DNA from 4 places in the Streptomyces sp. NPDC007025 genome. Region 4 is predicted to be linked to each of the others. Evidence: riboswitches for the same ligand, from Rfam matches in the RefSeq annotation. Region 4 holds a riboswitch; each other region holds the start of a gene.
The links. Region 4 has a riboswitch for cobalamin ahead of ACFYMO_RS08730 (ABC transporter substrate-binding protein). Riboswitches for the same ligand answer to the same signal wherever they lie in the genome.

Region 1: another riboswitch for cobalamin. It lies ahead of metE (5-methyltetrahydropteroyltriglutamate--homocysteine S-methyltransferase); the one in region 4 lies ahead of ACFYMO_RS08730 (ABC transporter substrate-binding protein).
Region 2: another riboswitch for cobalamin. It lies ahead of ACFYMO_RS06635 (cobalamin biosynthesis protein); the one in region 4 lies ahead of ACFYMO_RS08730 (ABC transporter substrate-binding protein).
Region 3: another riboswitch for cobalamin. It lies ahead of ACFYMO_RS22225 (ABC transporter substrate-binding protein); the one in region 4 lies ahead of ACFYMO_RS08730 (ABC transporter substrate-binding protein).

What each region holds. Positions count from the first base shown of each region.
Region 1 covers NZ_JBIAFT010000002.1:27,873-32,113, forward strand. The annotation lists gene metE (5-methyltetrahydropteroyltriglutamate--homocysteine S-methyltransferase) at 1-1,472, opposite strand, end outside; cobalamin riboswitch at 1,645-1,836, opposite strand; gene ACFYMO_RS03485 (MFS transporter) at 1,991-3,514, opposite strand; gene ACFYMO_RS03490 (LysR family transcriptional regulator) at 3,588-4,241, shown strand, end outside.
Region 2 covers NZ_JBIAFT010000003.1:41,222-45,462, reverse strand. The annotation lists gene ACFYMO_RS06640 (cobyric acid synthase) at 1-569, opposite strand, end outside; gene ACFYMO_RS06635 (cobalamin biosynthesis protein) at 566-1,540, opposite strand; cobalamin riboswitch at 1,697-1,823, opposite strand; gene ACFYMO_RS06630 (hypothetical protein) at 2,011-2,223, opposite strand; gene ACFYMO_RS06625 (inorganic phosphate transporter) at 2,241-3,566, opposite strand; gene ACFYMO_RS06620 (alpha/beta fold hydrolase) at 3,854-4,241, shown strand, end outside.
Region 3 covers NZ_JBIAFT010000011.1:151,429-155,669, reverse strand. The annotation lists gene aztB (zinc ABC transporter permease AztB) at 1-269, opposite strand, end outside; gene aztA (zinc ABC transporter ATP-binding protein AztA) at 284-1,027, shown strand; partial or broken gene ACFYMO_RS22235 (hypothetical protein) at 1,098-1,449, shown strand; gene ACFYMO_RS22230 (hypothetical protein) at 1,701-1,949, shown strand; cobalamin riboswitch at 2,466-2,597, shown strand; gene ACFYMO_RS22225 (ABC transporter substrate-binding protein) at 2,666-3,694, shown strand; gene ACFYMO_RS22220 (iron chelate uptake ABC transporter family permease subunit) at 3,784-4,241, shown strand, end outside.
Region 4 covers NZ_JBIAFT010000003.1:522,092-526,332, forward strand. The annotation lists gene ACFYMO_RS08720 (germacradienol/geosmin synthase) at 1-634, opposite strand, end outside; gene ACFYMO_RS08725 (hypothetical protein) at 791-1,522, shown strand; cobalamin riboswitch at 2,051-2,232, shown strand; gene ACFYMO_RS08730 (ABC transporter substrate-binding protein) at 2,444-3,397, shown strand; gene ACFYMO_RS08735 (FecCD family ABC transporter permease) at 3,414-4,241, shown strand, end outside.

The DNA of each region.
Region 1 (4,241 bases), on a different contig from region 4:
CCGGCCTTCTCCTGGAAGGCCAGGACATCGCGGATCTCGGTCTTGATCCGCTCCTCGTAGGCGTCGGGGCCGATGCGCCCGGCGCGCAGGTCGGCGCGGGCGGTACGCAGTTCGGTCGTCTGGGGGAAGGAGCCGATGGTGGTGGTGGGCAGCAGCGGCAGGCCCAGGTGTGCGCGCTGGGCTGTGGTGCGCTCGGCGTAGGAGGGGGAGCGGCGGGTCTCGGCCTCGGTGACGGCGGCGGCCCGGGCCCGCACCGCCGGGTCGTGGGTGAGCGCGGAGTCGGTGCGGGAGGCCAGGTCGGCACGGTTGGCGGCCAGTTCGGCGCCGATGGCGTCGGTGCCGTGTGCCAGGCCCTTGGCGAGGGTGGCGATCTCGGCTGTCTTCTGCCGGGCGAAGCTGAGCCAGCGCAGCACCTCGGGGTCGATGTCGCGTTCGGCCTTCACGTCCAGCGGTACGTGCAGCAGTGAGCAGGAGGCCGACACGTCCACCCGGCCGGCGAGCCCGAGGAGGGTGCCCAGGATGGTCAGGGATTTCTCCAGGTCGTTGATCCAGATGTTGCGGCCGTTGACGACGCCGGCCACCAGGCGTTTGCCGGGCAGGCCGCCGGCTGCGGCCAGCGCGTCGAGGTTGGCCGCGGCCGCCTCGGTGAAGTCCACCGCGAGGCCGTCGACCGGTGCTTTGGCCAGCATCGGCAGGGCGTCCCCGAGCCGGTCGAAATAGGAGGCGACCAGCAGCTTCGGCCGGTCGGTGAGCCCGCCCAGCTCGCGGTAGGCCCGCTCCGCGGCGGCCAGCTCCTGCGGGGTGCGGTCCTGGACCAGTGCGGGCTCGTCCAGTTGGATCCATGCGGCGCCCGCGGCACGCAGATCGGCGAGGAGTTCGGCGTAGACCGGCAGGAGTCGCTCCAGCAGGCTCAGCGGCTCGAAGTCCGCGGCGACCCCCGGGGCGGGCTTGGCCAGCAGGAGGTAGGTGACCGGACCGACCAGCACGGGCCGGCCCGCCAGCCCCAGCGCCAGGGCTTCCTTCAGCTCGGTGACCTGCTTGGTGGCGTCGGCCGCGAAAACGGTGTCCGGACCGAGTTCGGGGACCAGGTAGTGGTAGTTGGTGTCGAACCACTTGGTCATCTCCAGCGGCGCCACGTCCTGGGTGCCGCGGGCCATCGCGAAGTAGCCCGCCAGGGTGTCGGCCGCCACGGCCTCCCGGTGGCGTTCGGGGATGGCGCCGACCATGACGCCGGTATCCAGCATGTGGTCGTAGTAGGAGAAGTCGCCGGTGGGCACCTCGTGGATGCCGGTCTCGGCGAGCTGTCGCCAGCTGGCGGCGCGCAGGTCCTTGGCGGTCTGCCGGAGGGCTTCGGCGGTGACGCGGCCCTTCCAGTAGCCCTCGACGGCCTTCTTCAGCTCCCGGTTCGGGCCCTGGCGGGGGTAGCCGTGGACGGTGGCCCCTGCTGCCGCGGCTGCGGACTTCGCTGTCACGGAGATCTCCTTCGCGAGATGTCTCGTCGGGATCCCGGCGGGCACGAGGAGCGAAGGTGACGGAACACCGGTGAAAAGGCGGAAGCGCGGCCTGCTTCCGTCCACCGGATATGTGCGCCGACCCGCCCTCGAGGTCACCGGAATGTCCGCACACACATGGGCGCGTGCGGGCAACGGGCAGGTCTTCGGACTCGCGGGCGCGCCTGCCGGTCTCCCGGCGGGGCTCCTACTGGCCGTCGCTTCCCGGACCGTCGGGTCCAGTGCGTGTGACGGCGGTCGTTCCCACTCACCGCTGCGGGGCAGTCCCGGACTTCCACCGGGTTCCCTCTTACGACATCCCGCCTGGCGGACGGGACGAACCAGCTGCCCCGCCAGCCTAGGCGCAGAGCCCCCCGCCTGGGTAGTGCGCCCCGCGAGTCCCCGGCCCATCCGCGCCCGGTCCCGGGCGCCGCACTCCGGAGGTGAGCGTGTCCTCCCCGACTCCGCCGGTGGCCCTGCCCGCGTCGCCCTCATGCGGTTCAGCGGTTCCGCCACGTCCCGGAGGGGTGTTCCTGCGCTGTCGGCCGATGCGGGCCAGGAGGGACCGGCCGTCGGCCCGGGGGACGAACGTCCGCCGGGCCGACGGAGGAACGCGGCGACGGGCGTGGGCGGCGGCCGCGCAGCCGGACCGGTGCAGACGTCCCCGTCCCACGCGCCGGACGGCTGCTTAGGAAGACCCGGCGAGGGACGTGCGCGGCGGAGTGCGTCGCCCGCCCGTCTCGCCGCACCGGGACGGGCAGGCGGCAGGTGGAGCACAGAACGACCGCACCGAGGGCGGCACCGGCCCAGCTCAGCACGGTCACCGCCGCGGTGAGCGGCATGTGCGCGGACATCAGTCCGACGGCGACGGCCGGGGTTCCGGACCCCGTGTAGAAGAGGAGGTACAGCGCGGCCGCGATCCCGGCGCGGTGTCCGGGAGGTGTCCGCGCGTCCACCGCGCGGGCGGCCCCGCTGACGGCCAGCCCGTGTCCGGAGCCGGCGAGCAGGGCGGAGACGAGTGTCGCGTGGAGCGATGCGGCACCGCTGGCGGCGAGGAGCACCAGGCTTGCGGTCAGTGCCGCGAGACCGAGGGCCCGGGCCGAGCGTGCCGAGCGGCGGATCCCGGCGCACTGCGTCAGCACCGAGCACACCAGGACTGCCGCCACCACGCCCCCCGCCAGGGCCGGGCCCGCTCCGCGCGAGGTACGCGCGAGCAGCGCCGGAAGGAGCGCGAGGTAGATGCCGACGACGGCCCAGGCGAGGAACCCGGTCAGCCCGGCGACGACGAACAACGGCCGGAGGGCGGAGGGCAGATGCGGGCGGGCCGGGCGCCACCGTCGGCGGGCCCCGGAGGCCCCCGGCCCGGGCTCGGGAATGTTCCGGCGCATCAGGTGCCAGACCCAGGCCAGCAGCGCCAGGTGCAGCAAGTAGGGGGTGACCAGGGGGGCCGGCGCGTACTGGGCGAGTACCCCCGAGAGGGCCGGGCCCGCGGCGGTGCCTGCCGCGAAGGCCAGTCCGGCCAGCAGGGGTCCGCCGATACGGGCCGTGGGGTGTCGGTGCCGGGTGATGAGGGCCTGGGCGGCGCCGGTCGCGGCTCCCAGCGCCAGCGCCTGGCTCACGCGTCCGGCGAAGAGCCAGGCGGGGCCGAGGGCGAGGAGGAAGCATCCGGAGCCGACGGCGGCCAGCAGCACGCTCGACCGCAGCACCGGCCGGGGGCCCACGACATCGGCGGCCGGGCCGCACAGCAGCAGCGTCGGTCCACTCACCAGCGCGAACGTCGCGAAGAGCAGCGTCATGACCAGGTCGTCATAGCCGAAGAGGCGCTGGTAGTCCGGGTAGAGCGGGCCGGGCAGATAGGCGCCTGCGGTCAGCACCAGCACAAGGAGTCCGGTGGTCCGCACCGTCCGCCGGTCATCCCGGCCCTCCGGCAGCCGCCGCCCTCGGATGGACCGTGCGGCGGGCGGGGAGACGGGGGCCGGATCCGAGCGGGCGCTCCTGCCCGGGGAAAGACGCTGATCAGTCACGCAAGCCAGTGTGCAGGCCGGGAAACACAAGGGGAATCAAACGAATTCGAAGTCAATCATGCAAACTCTTTGCATGATTGACTCCCGGCTCCGGATCCTGCAGATGGTCGCCGAGCACGGCACGGTGACCGCCGCCGCCCGGGCCCTGCATTACACGCCCTCAGCGGTCTCCTACCAACTGCGTCAGCTCGCCGCCGCGGTGGGCGAGGAACTCGTGGTGCAGCAGGGCCGCGGCATCCGCCTGACGAACACCGCCCGCGTCCTGCTGCGCCACGCGGAGCGCCTTCAGGAACAGTGGGAACTCGCCCGCGCCGAACTGGCCGCTGTCGGTACCGAGCCCACCGGCCCGGTCACGCTGTGCGGCTTCTCCACCGCCGCCAGCAGTCTGCTGCCGCCCGCCGCCGCCGGACTGCGCGATGCCCACCCGCACATGAGGGTGCGCATCGTCGAGGCAGAGCCGGATCGCTGCTTCGACCTGTTGCTCGCGGAAGAGGCCGATCTGGCCTTGCTCGTCGTCACGGCGGACTCGCCGCCGATGACGGACCAGCGCTTCGACCAGCGGCCGCTGCTGGAGGATCCGCTGGACCTGGTCGTCCCCCATGACCACCCCCTGACGCAGCGCCGGAGGGTAACGCTGGCCGATGCCGCCAGGGAGCAGTGGATCGTGGGCAGCCCGGGTACGACCTACCACCAGCTCGTGCTCGCGGCCTGCATGAGTGCGGGCTTC
Region 2 (4,241 bases), 480 kb from region 4:
TCGCCGACCACCAGCACCGGCAGCCGGCAGGCCCGGGCCAGCCCCATGTTGACGATGTCGCTGCGCCGCAGGTTGATCTCGGCCGGGCTGCCCGCGCCCTCGCAGACGACCGCGTCGTGGGTGCGCCGCAGCTCCTCCAGACAGCCCGCGACCGTCTCCAGCAGTTCCGCGCGCCCCGCGGGCGGCGCCCCCTCGCCGTCCGCCCCGCCCCCGGCGGGCTCCCCGCCGCCCGGGTGCCGCCCGAAGTAGCCCCGCGCCGACATCTCGCCGACCGCCTTGCCCAGCAGGACGACCTGGCTGGTGCGGTCGCCGCCCGGCTTCAGCAGCACCGGGTTCATCAGCGCGCTCGGCTCCACCCGCGCCGCGGCCGCCTGCATCGCCTGGGCGCGGCCGATCTCCGCCCCGTCGGAGGTGACAAAGGAGTTGAGCGACATGTTCTGCGCCTTGAACGGCGCGACGCGTATCCCCTTGCGGGCCAGCCAGCGGCAGATGCCCGCCGTCACCACGCTCTTGCCCGCGTCGGAGGTCGTCCCCGCGACCAGCAGCCCGCCCGTTCCGCGCCCGCTCACCGTGCTCCTCCCGCCGCGCGGGTCCGCCGCAGGCGGCGCACCGCCGCTCCCGTCAGACAGCTCGTCACCAGGGCCAGTTGCCCCACCCGGCGCGACAGCCGCACGGCCCGCTCGATGTCGGCGGTGCGCACGGCGCGACCGGAAGCATTGAGGACGGGCCGGTGCTCGACCCGGCCGCCGTAGGCGAGCGTGCCGCCCAGCCGCACCCCGAGGGCGCCCGCGAACGACGCCTCCACCGGGCCCGCGTTGGGGCTGGGGTGGCGGTGCGCGTCGGCCCGCCAGGAGCGCAGGGCACCGCGCGGATCGGGTCCGGCGAGCGCGGCCAGCACGGCGGTCAGCCGCGCCCCCGGGCCGCCCGCCACGTCGTCCAGCCGCGCAGCGGCCCAGCCGAAGCGGCGGTGCCGCGGGGAGCGGTGACCGACCATCGCGTCCAGCGTGTTGACGGCGCGGAAGCCCACCAGACCGGGGACACCGGCCAACGCGCCCCAGACCAGAGCCCCCACCACGGCGTCCGAGGTGTTCTCCGCGACCGACTCGACCACCGCACGGGCCGCTTCCGGTGCCTCCAGCCGCTGCGGGTCGCGCCCGCACAGCGCGGGCAGCCGCTCGCGGGCCAGTTCCAGGTCCCCGGCCTCCAGCGCGCCGCACACGGCTCGCGCCTCCCTGGTCAGCGACGTCCCGCCGAGAACGGCCCAGGTCGCGGCCGCCGTCAGGACGAGTTCGGGGAGCGGTGCAGCCGGCCCGCCGCGGGCGGCACGGCGCGCGGCACCGGCCGCGGCGACGGCGCCGCCCGCGGCGAGGAGCGTGTGCAGCGCGCCCGCACCACGGTGGTCGCGCCACAGGCGGCGCTCCAGCGCTCCGGCGGCCCGGCCGAAGACGGCCACCGGGTGGCCGCGCCGCGGGTCGCCCAGCAGCGCGTCGGCGGCGAACCCCAGCAGGATCCCGCGCACCCGGACGTCAGCGGAGCCCATCAGCGGACGGGTCCGGCGCACTCACCCACGGCAGCGGTTCCCGCGACGGTGTTCCCCGCGGCGGCGGGCACGTCGGCGGCGGATATGGCGGCACAGCCACGCATCTCGGCGTCCTCACTCAGGGTCCTCGCCCTGGCTCGACTCGACCGGCGGCGAGAGTCTCCTGGCTCCCGGATCCACGCCGCCCCCGGCCTTCCAGCCCGTGCGGGCCGTGGCTTCGTCGGGGGGTGGCGCTCCCCGGTGACAGTGGCGGGACCGCGCCGGATTCACACCGGCTTCCTCTCCATGCCGCCGTTTGGCACGGGAAGTCCACCACGCCGGTCCGGCCCCGTCAACTCGCCCTTGACCTGCGACGGGGCTGCGAGCAGTAACGTCGGTGAGGGGGCACGGGATGCTCCCGTGCCCCCTCACCGACGTCGCCCGCCCGGCCGCGGCTGCCCTGCCGGGGCCGTGGCCGGACGGGTGCGGGCTCAGCCCGCGATCAGATAGATCCCGTACGCCACCGCCGCCAGGCACAGCCCGTAACAGGCGTAGGCGCCGGTGCGGGCCAGTGCCGAGGGAGCGGCGCCGGCGGTGCGCGGCGAGCCGGCGACGATGCCGAGGGTGAAGATGCCGACGAGTCCCACCGTCGCCACCAGGCTGACGCCGAAGACCTGGCCGAGCGCGGCCCAGTCGATGTGCATGCGGTCGTCCCTTCTGCCTAGCTGAGGCTGCTCGCCGACGCGGGGCGGCCGGTCGGTTGCGGGGTCTCGGAGGCCGCTGCCTCCTCGGCGGAGCCGACCGCCACTCCCGCGGGCGGCGGGGGCGGGGCGACGGCACGGACGGCGGTGGTGACCACGCCGGCGGGTACGGACACGGGTGCGGGCTCCGCGGCCGGTTCGACGGCCGGGCCGGGGATCCCGGTGGGCTCCACGGTGGTGGGGGAGTCGCCGTTGACGTTGGTGTGGTCCACCGGCGCGCGCCGCGAGCGGACCCAGATGGCGCCGCAGAGTGCGAGAGTGAGGACGGCGACCGTCGTCACGCCCCAGTCGCCCTGCTCGGCCAGGAGCGCGGCGCCCGCCGCGATCCCGCCGGCGGCGGGGAGGGTCAGTGCCCAGCCGACGACCATCCGGCCGGCGGTTCCCCACCGCACCACGCCGCCCTTGCGGCCGAGGCCGGAGCCCATCACGGCGCCCGAGCACACGTGGGTGGTGGAGAGGGAGAAGCCGATGTGCGAGGAGGCCAGGATGGTGGCCGCCGCGCTGGTCTGGGCGGCGAAGCCCTGCGGCGGCTGGATGTCGGTGATGCCCTTGCCCATGGTGCGGATGATGCGCCAGCCGCCCAGGTAGGTGCCCAGCGCGATGGCGAGCCCCGCCGAGGCGATGACCCACACCGGCGGGTCGGAGCCGGGCGCCAGCGCGCCGCCGGTGACCAGCGCCAGGGTGATGACGCCCATGGTCTTCTGCGCGTCGTTCGTGCCGTGGGCGAGGGAGACCAGTGCGGCCGAGGTGATCTGCCCGGCGCGGTAGCCCTTGGCGGTCCGCTCCTCGTCCGCGTGCCGGGCGACCCGGTAGGTCAGCCGGGTGGCGCACAGGGAGGCCAGGCCCGCCACCACGGGCGCGGCCAGCGCCGGGATGAGGACCTTCATGACGACGACGTCACCGTTGACCGCGCCGGTGCCGACTGCGGCGAGCGTCGCGCCGATCAGTCCGCCCATCAGGGCGTGCGAGGAGCTGGAGGGCAGCCCCGCGAGCCAGGTCAGCAGGTTCCAGATGATCGCGCCCACCAGCCCCGCGAAGATCACTTCGGGCCGGATGCCGGAACCTTCGTCGATGATTCCCGAGGAAATGGTCTTGGCCACCTCGATGGACAGGAAGGCGCCGAGGAGGTTGAGGACCGCCGACATGGCGACCGCCGCCCGCGGGGCCAGTGCCCCGGTGGAGATGGTCGTGGCCATGGCGTTGGCCGTGTCGTGGAAGCCGTTCGTGAAGTCGAACACCAAGGCCGTGACGATCACGATCCCGATGAGAAGCGTGATGTGTTCCATTCACCAGGCACAATCAGTTCGAGGGGCATTGACGTCGTGAACGTAAAGACGGCGAGTGAACGGAAGGTGAACTGGGGCGGGCATTCAAGTGTCGCCCCCTGACGCCTGTTGTGTGGGCCAGGTCACACCGTAGTCAGCGGGCCCCGCGGAGCCAACGCGACGCGACCGCCCGCCGGCCAACACCCCGGCGTGCGCTGCCGCTTCCCTCCCGGTTCCCCCGGCCGGGTGTCACCCTCCCGGCCCGCCCGGCTGGTTTCCCGCCTCCGATCGCGTCAACACTGTGGAGGATGCGCCTGCGAACCGCGGCCCTGGCCGCCACCACCGTGCTCGGTACCGGCGTGGCCACCCTGGCGGCCGGACGGTACGCGGCCGACGCCGCGCTGCGCCCCCCGCGGCCCCGGGGCGACGTCGGCAGCGGGCCCACCGCGGGGTTCGAGGGCACCCGGCTGACGGTGCACTCGCACGACGACGGCAAGGTCGCCGTCACCCGCTCCCTGGCCGCCCAGCTGCCCGGCGTCTATGGCCTGACCGGGCGCGGGGTGCACGCCGTCGTCGGCCCGGTGCTGGCGGACGCGACCGCGGCGCGGCCCCGCCCGCACGCCGTCGTAAGGGAGCTGCGCCGCGTGGACCGGGGTCGGCTGAGCGCCGGCACCACCGTCCGCCTCACCCCGCAGG
Region 3 (4,241 bases), on a different contig from region 4:
TGGGACAGCCTCGGAGTGCGGCCGAGGGCTGTGACGCCCGCGGTCATCACGGCCGCGCTCACCACCGCCCCCACCAGCAGGTTGCCCCCGAGCAGCGAGGCGACCGCGACGCCGGGAAGCAGTCCGTGGGACATGGCGTCGCCGAGGAAGGCCATCCCCCTCAGCACCACCCACGTCCCGGCGAGGGCGCAGATCGCCGACACCAGGATCCCGGCCCACAGGGCCCGCTGCACAAAGGCCACCTCGAAAGGGGCCGTCAACCACTCCATACGAAGACCCTACAATGACAATCATGTTCAACAACAACCCTCCGTCGTCGTCGGACGGCGATCCGAGGAACGAGCGCGTCCGGTTCCACGAGCTGAACGCCGGCTATCCGGGCCGACCCGTTCTCCACCAACTCAGCGCGGACATAACGGCTTTGACCACGACCGCACTCGTCGGACCGAACGGAAGCGGGAAGTCCACGCTGCTGGGCGTGCTGGCCGGAGTGATCACCGCCACATCCGGACAGCTCAGGTACACGGAGGGCGCACCACCGGCCTTCGTTCCGCAGCGCGGCGCCGTCGGCGACGCGCTCCCCCTCACGGCGCGGCAGACCGTGGAGATGGGCCGCTGGGGCGAGCGGGGACTGTGGCGGCGACTGACCCGGCAGGACCGGGCCGCGGTCGACCACGCCATGGAACGGCTCGGCGTCACCGGCCTCGGCGCCCGCCAGCTCGGAGAGCTGTCGGGCGGTCAGCGCCAGCGGGTCCTGATCGCGCAGGGCCTTGCCCAGCAGTCCGACCTGCTGCTCCTGGACGAGCCGACCACAGGACTCGACCCCGAGGCACGGGAGCGAATCACAACCCTGCTGACCGAGCTGGTCGCCGACGGCTCCACCGTCGTCCAGGCCACGCACGATCTCGAGGCCGCCCGCTCCGCCGACACCTGCCTGCTCCTCAGCGACGGACGGCTGATCGGACAGGGCCCGCCCGAGCACGTACTCACCCCTCAGGCATTGACCCGGATCTGGCAGCCGGCGTGAAGCCCAGGACCGGAGGCGGGGACGCTCGGCGTGGCCTCACCAAGCCGGGCGGGCCGCCACCGCGCGGAGGTTGCCGAACGGTAAAGCGAGTGACGTGAGCGATCAGAAGTACGCCGGAGGGCGGGGCGGGCTCGCCGACGCCGTACGCCTCACCGCGCGGGCGGGGCTGAACATCCTGCTGGGCGGGTTCGCGCTCCTCACGATCGTCACGGTCGCCAGCGCGCTCGGCCCGATGCTCGCGCTCGACCTCTACACGCCTCCCGTTGCGGCCTGGTGGACGGCCTTCACCGCCGTCGTCGTCCAAGGGGTGCCGTTCCTCCTGCGCGTCCGTGCCGGTGGCCGGCAGTCTCATGCGGCGCGGGGTGGCACCGAAGGCCGCCCTCGCCTTCCCGTTGTCCGCGCCCGCGGTCAACCCCGTGGTGGGCTTGATTCGGTTTGACGGACATTCGGGATCAGGGGCGTCGCCCCGGGCGCAGGTACGACGAGGCATCCGTCACGGACAACCTGCTCTACCCAGCAGAGCGAAGTCCCAGGACTGCTGACCTACCAGAGCAACCAGGCACAGGAGAGGGATTCCGGAGCCGACGGGGAGTGGTGGATCGGCGATGGCCAGGCAGGATGGATATGCCTACGCATCCAGACCAAGCGCGTCTACGACGACAACACCTACCGAATGCTGGAGCACCCGGGCGCCGGCGACGATGCGTTCCGGTACGACACGTTGATCAAAGGCTGCAACCCTGATGAGGCCCGCTATGCGTTTCACGTCTTCGACAACGGCTGGCCCGAGGACACCTTTGGAGAGGGGACATACTGGGCCCCGCCAGCTCTCTTTGAGCCGGCGTCTGACGACGAAGTCCCTGCAGCACCTCAAACGGTGATCGTCGAACTGAAGCCGAAGCGGGCACGGAAGCGGAGGTAGAAGTCCTGTCCGCCTCGGCAGCGGCGGTGTGCCCGAGTAGCTGGGCCTCCTGTCATGACGCCGATAGGAGGCCCAGCCGGGTTGACCAGCAAGCTGAGCAGATCAGCGGCACTGCCAAGCAGCGCAGCAACCCTCGCGCTGCCATACCCAGGCAGGCGGCAGAGCGGCTGACGCACCATCAGAACGAGCGTCATCTCAGCGTCAAGACATCGCCCCGCAACGCCCACACCGCACATAACACGCACAGCCAAAACAGCAGGTCAGGAGCCCTTCCCGACTGCATCAAGGATCGCCACGCACTCCATGTGCTGCGTCATCGGAAACATGTCGCGTCAGAGGGACGACAGAAGAAGTGGCGGCCAGGCAGGGTACATCGGCCCAATCGGTGACCTGTCACGAGCCCGGAGCGTCAGCTGACGTCACAGGAGCCCCGGCGCCTCGGGCCACGCGAAGAGGGCGTGGTACCTTCCGGACGCCAGTCGAACTCGTGCGCGCGGCTACGCGTGTACACGGGTCAGGGAATCCGGTGGGAATCCGGAACTGACGCGCAGCGGTGAGGGTGACGGGCGGGGCAGCAGGCCACTGGACGACGGTCACGACCAGGTCCGGGAAGGCGTCCCGCCGGGGTGACCCCGAGTCCGAAGACCTGCTGGCACCCGACCGTCCGCACGGGCCCCGCGCATGGGCCCGACGTTGAGAAAGCCGGCACTGTGTATCTGCCACGCCTCGCCCGCCGTTCCGTCGTGCTCCTGACCGGGACGCTGCTGCTCGCCGCATGCGGTTCCGGCTCCGGCTCCTCCGGGAAGTCCGCCGGCGACGGGACGCAGGCTGTCACGTTCGACAACTGCGGGCGGAAGGTGACGGTCGAGGCTCCCCCGAAGCGTGCCGTGTCCCTGAACCAGGGCACCACCGAGATCCTGCTCTCCCTCGGCCTGGCCGACCGCATTGCGGGAACCGCCACCTGGACCGACCCGGTCATGAAAGGACTGGGGAAGGCCAACGCGAAGGTGCCCCGGCTCGCTGACGACCAGCCGTCGTTCGAGCGGGTACTCGGCACCGAACCGGACTTCGTCGCCTCCTCCTTCGCCTCCACCCTGGGCAAGGGCGGGGTGGCCACCCGAGAGCAGTTCGACGAGCTCGGGTTGCCCACGTACCTGTCTCCCGCCGACTGCGAGGGCAAGGACAACAGCGGCGACGGCGACGGCAAACGGACCAAGCCCCTGGCTATGGAGACCGTCTACCGCGAGGTACGGGAGCTCGCCCGGATCTTCGGGGTGGAGAAGCGTGGCGAGCAGCTTATCGACCGGTTGAAGAGCCGGGTCACGAAGGCAACGGCCGGGATCCACGCCGAGAACACCACCGTCCTGTACTGGTTCGCGAACCAGGAATCCCCCTACATGGCGGGCTGCTGCGGCGCGCCCGGCATCATCACCAACGCGCTGGGCGCGAAGAACGTCTTCGACGACAGCACGCAGGAATGGCCCCAGATCAACTGGGAGACCGTCGCCGACCGCGACCCCGACGTACTCGTCGTCGGCGACCTCAGCCGCAGATCGCAGACCGCCGAGTCGGCCGCGAAGAAGATCGCGTTCCTGGAGTCGAACCCGGCGACGAAGAACATGAGAGCGGTGAAGGAGAAGCGGTACGTGCTGCTCAGCGGGCAGGCCATGAACCCGACGATCCGAACCGTCGAGGGCGTGGAGAAAGTTGCCGCGGTGCTGCGCGAGCACGGGCTCACCGGATGACAGCCATGGTGCGGTCGTCCCCGGACCGCCGGACGCGAGGCGCGGCCGCTGTGCTGCCCGTCGTAGCCGGCGTGGGCGGCGGTCTGGCGATGCTGGTCGTGTCCGTCGCCGTGGCCATCACCATCGGTCCGGCGGACATCGGTGTGGGCGACGCCTGGTCGGTGGTCGCCTCCCGGCTGGGCTGGGGGACGACGGAGCTGACTGCGATCCGTGAGGGCATCGTCTGGAACCTGCGGCTGCCGCGCACCCTTCTCGCCGCGGTGTGCGGAGCCGGACTCGCGTTGTGCGGCGCGGTGATGCAGTCGCTGCTGCGCAACCCCCTCGCCGACCCCTTCGTCCTGGGCGTCTCTTCCGGGGCGTCGACCGGCGCCGTCGTCGTGATCGTCCTCGGCGCGGGCGGTGGTGCCCTGTCGGTCTCCGGCGGCGCGTTCGTGGGTGCGGTCGGTTCCTTCGCGCTGGTGCTGCTGCTCAGCCACACGCTCGGCGGGACGACGGACCGGGTGGTGCTGTCCGGGGTGGCGGCGATGCAGCTGTTCTCCGCGCTGAC
Region 4 (4,241 bases):
CGGCGACGGCCGCGGGCACCTCGGCGTGCTCGGCGAACTCCACCAGCCCGGCCGACCAGGGAGCGCCGCCGACCTTGCGGCGCATCTCGATGTACTCGACCGGGTTGGGCACCCGGCCGATATTGATGTTGGACAGCTCCCAGAGCGACTCGTTGAGCAGGTTCTCGGTGCTGAGCGCGAACCGCGCACGCCAGTCCGCCGACATCGACGGCACCGTCCTGGCCCACAGGTCGGCCAGCCCCGCCTCGACCGGGTTGGCCGGAGCGGGCGGCTGCGCCGCCGGGTCGTCCTCCAGCGGCATGAACAGCGGCAGCCGGTCCAGGTACGCCTTGCCGCCCGCGCGGTCCTGGGTGCGTTTGAACTCCTCCAGGAAGTGGTCGTCGAAGAAGAAGACCCACACGTACCAGTCCGTGACCAGCGCCAGGTCGTCGGCGGTGGCGTCCGGGTGGGTGTAGGCGCACAGCAGCGCGTAGTCGTGCGCGTCCAGGTCGGCGGTGTCCCAGATCCCGGACCCCTCCAGCATCCCCATCTGCCGTGCCCACTCCCGGGAATGGGTGCGCGCCTGGTCGACGTGCGGGTTGAGACGGGCGGGGTGGGGCACGTAGAAGTCGGGCAGTTCGAAGGGTTGCGACAACGTTCGTCCCTCGGCTCGTCGATTCGGTGCGGAGTCGGCCTACCCGCCCTGGAATGACGAACATCCTTTTTCACCCGGATGTGTGAGGGCCGCTCCGGAGCACCGTCGAACAAAACCTGTGGCTGTGCGCCGAGTCGGGCTGCTAGCTTCGCTTTCGTGGCGAAGCTGAATCAGATCATCGCAGTCGAGAAGGGCGTCAAGTCCAAGGTGGTGCAGGACCTGGCGCAGGCCCAGCACGGGCTGACGAAACCGCAGATGCTCGCGGGTATCTCGCGTACGTACCAGCCCAAGGACGAAGAGGGCGAGCAGCTTCCGCCGGAGTCGACCCGCGTCCAGGTCAAGGCCGAGGATGTACTGAAGGAAACGGCGAAGATCCTCACGCGGCTGTTCGATGTGACGGCCACCAAGGACTGGTCGAACCTCTCGGCCCGCGCGGACGTCACGGTGGACGGCCGCACGGTGCTCTCCGACGTGCCGGTCTCCTACCTGCTGTTCCTGGAGAAGCAGCTGGGCGAACTCGGCTCGTTCCTGCGGAAACTGCCGATCCTGGACGGCGCGGAGGCGTGGGAGATCGACCCCTCCACCGACTGGTGGAAGACGGAGCAGGTCCGCACGGTGCGCACCAAGAAGGTGCCGCGCAACCACGTCAAGGCGGAGGCCACCGAGAAGCACCCGGCCCAGGTCGAGGTCTACTACGAGGACATCCCCGTCGGCTACTGGACCACGGTCAAGTACTCCGGGGCCCTCCCGGCCCGGCGGGTCAACGAACTGCTGGAGCGGCTGGACAAGCTGGCCGCCGCGGTGAAGTTCGCCCGCGAGGAGGCCAACGGCACCGAGGTCGCCGACAAGCGGGCCGGCGAGGCCGTCTTCGGGTACCTGTTCGCCTGACCCCTCGCACCGGTGCCCCGTTCCGGTGCGAGGGTCCCGGCCCTCCGTATCCTGACCGTGCGGCCGTCCGTGTGCCGTCCGCCCGACCGATCCGGGAGAGTGCCCACGACGACCGACACCCCAGACTCCCCGGGCCAGGGGGCCGACGCCCCGTCGGCCCGGGGTGCGCCAGGAGCGCAAAGCTGAAACTGAAGCTGATGTGTGAACCCCCGGCCGCACTGTGTCTCGCAGGCGCCGGTCAGTCTCAACCTCTCGCTCCACGCTCAGCATCGCCGTTCATCGCCCGGCAACCGGGGCGGTGACGACCTCGAGACGCTGGTTCGAACCCAGCCGGCGCATCCACGCTGCGCCGTGGTGGAGTGGCTCCACGCGAGGACATCGCCGAACGATCCGCCCATGAACCGTCAGGGCGTGCGAACGAGCGGCACCCAGGACCCCGGGGCCGGGTAAAGCCCCGGGGTCCCTTCTCCTCTCCCCCTACGCAGGGTTCCGGGGCACTGCCGCGCCCGTCCCCGGCGTCCGGGTGCGTGGTACGTTGCAGCAGCCAGTCAAACCCTTGATCGGGTCAGGGAATCCGGTGCGAATCCGGAGCTGACGCGCAGCGGTGTGGGACTGGGGCGTGCACGAGGCCACTGGGGCGCAGCCCCCGGGAAGGCGCACCGCCCCCGCAGTCCCGAGCCCGAAGACCTGCTGGCGGCCGCGCCCGGACAGCCCCGGCGCGGTACGACGCCGGGCCCCGCGATCGGGCCTCTGACGGAGAAGGATCTGCTGGCCATGCGCCGACCGCGCCGTATCCGCGCCCTCGTGCCGGGCCGTCCCCCGGCAGCCGCCCGCACCCGCTCGGCAGCCGCCGGCCGGCCCGCCCCGCCCCCGCGCCCGCCGCACCGCACCGGCCGCGCGGTCCTCACCTCGCTGCTGCTGATGTCCCTGACCGCCTGCGCCGGAGGATCCGGCGGCGGGGGCGGGGACGCGCGCGGCTCCTCCGCCGAGGGTTTCCCGTACACCGTCACCAACTGCGGGGAGAAGACCACCTTCACCGAGCCGCCGCGCCGGGCGGTGACCATGAACCAGCACGTCACCGAGATCATGCTGGCGCTCGGCCTGCAGGACCGGATGGCCGGCACCGCCTACCTGGACGACCGGATCCTGCCCCGCTACGCGAAGGCCTACCGCGGCATCGACGTGCTGGCGAAGAAGTACCCGTCCAAGGAGACGCTGCTGGGCGCCGCACCGGACTTCGTCTACGGCGGCTACGCCAGCTCCTTCGACAAGACGGAGGGGCGGTCGCGCGCGGCGCTGCGGGAGAGCGGCGTCAGGACCCGGCTCAACCTGGAGTCCTGCACCGAGGACGTGGACATCGAGACGCTGCATCGGGAGTTCCGCGAGGTCGGCCGGATCTTCGGCGTGCCGGAGCGCGCGGCGGCGCTGGCCCGGAAGCAGGACCGGCAACTGGCGGCCACCGCGAAGCGGCTGAAGGGGACGGAGCACACCCGGGTGTTCGTCTACGACAGCGGGGAGAGCTCGGCGTTCACGGCGGGCGGCGCGGGCATCGGGGACGAGATCCTGCGCCGGGCCGGCGCCCGCAACGTCTTCGCCGACCTCGACAAGACGTTCGCCGACGTCTCCTGGGAACAGGTCGTCAAGCGCGAGCCGGACGTCGTGGTGCTCTACGACTACGGCGGGACGACCGTCGCGCAGAAGAAGAAGCGGCTGCTGGAGGATCCCGCGCTGGCGGACGTGCCCGCGATCAAGCACGAGCGGTTCGCCGTGCTGCCGCTCTCCTCGGCGGTGCTGGGCCCGCGGGTGCCCGACGCGGTGGACGCACTGGCCCGGCAGCTGCACCCGGACGACGCCGGTGACGCCGGTGCGCAGTAGCACCCGGAGGACGCGGGTGACGCGCGGTGGCGCCGCGCCGCGCACCGCCGCCGCTCCGCTGCGGTGTGCCCTGGTGTGCGGCGTGCTTGCCGCCGTCCTGGTCGCCGGGGCGCTGGCCGGGCTGGCGCTCGGCGCGGCGCGGATCCCGCTCGCCGACGTGCTGGCGGCCCTGACCGGCCGGGCACAGCCGGGCCCGTTCACCACCATCGTGCTCGATGTGCGGCTGCCGCGGGTGCTGCTGGCCGCCGTCGTCGGCGCCGGACTGGCGCTGGTGGGCGCGGTGCTGCAGGCGCTGGTGCGCAATCCGCTGGCCGATCCGTATCTGCTGGGCATCTCCTCCGGCGCCTCCACGGGCGCCGTCCTGGTCGTCGTCCTGGGCGTCGGGGCCGTCTCGATGCAGGCGGGCGCGTTCGCCGGGGCGCTGCTGGCGATGGTCACGGTCTACGCGATGGCGCGGAGCGGCGCGGCGGTGACGACGGGACGACTGGTGCTGGCCGGAGTCGCGGTGCAGTACATACTCTCCGCGCTGACCAGCCTGGTACTGGTGACCTCGGCGGAGAACGAGCATCTGCGGGCCATCCTCTTCTGGACGCTGGGCGGTCTGGGCCAGGCACGCTGGCACACCCTGCTGCTGCCCGCGCTGGTGCTGGGCGCCGGGCTCGCCCTGCTGCTGGCGCTGGCCAGGCCGCTGGACCTGCTGCTGGTCGGCGAGGAGGGCGCCACCGTGCTGGGGCTGGACACCGGACGCTTCCGCGCGGCCTCGTTCGTCCTGGTCTCCCTGGTGACGGCGGTGCTGGTCACGGTGAGCGGCGCGATCGGCTTCGTCGGACTGATGGTGCCGCAC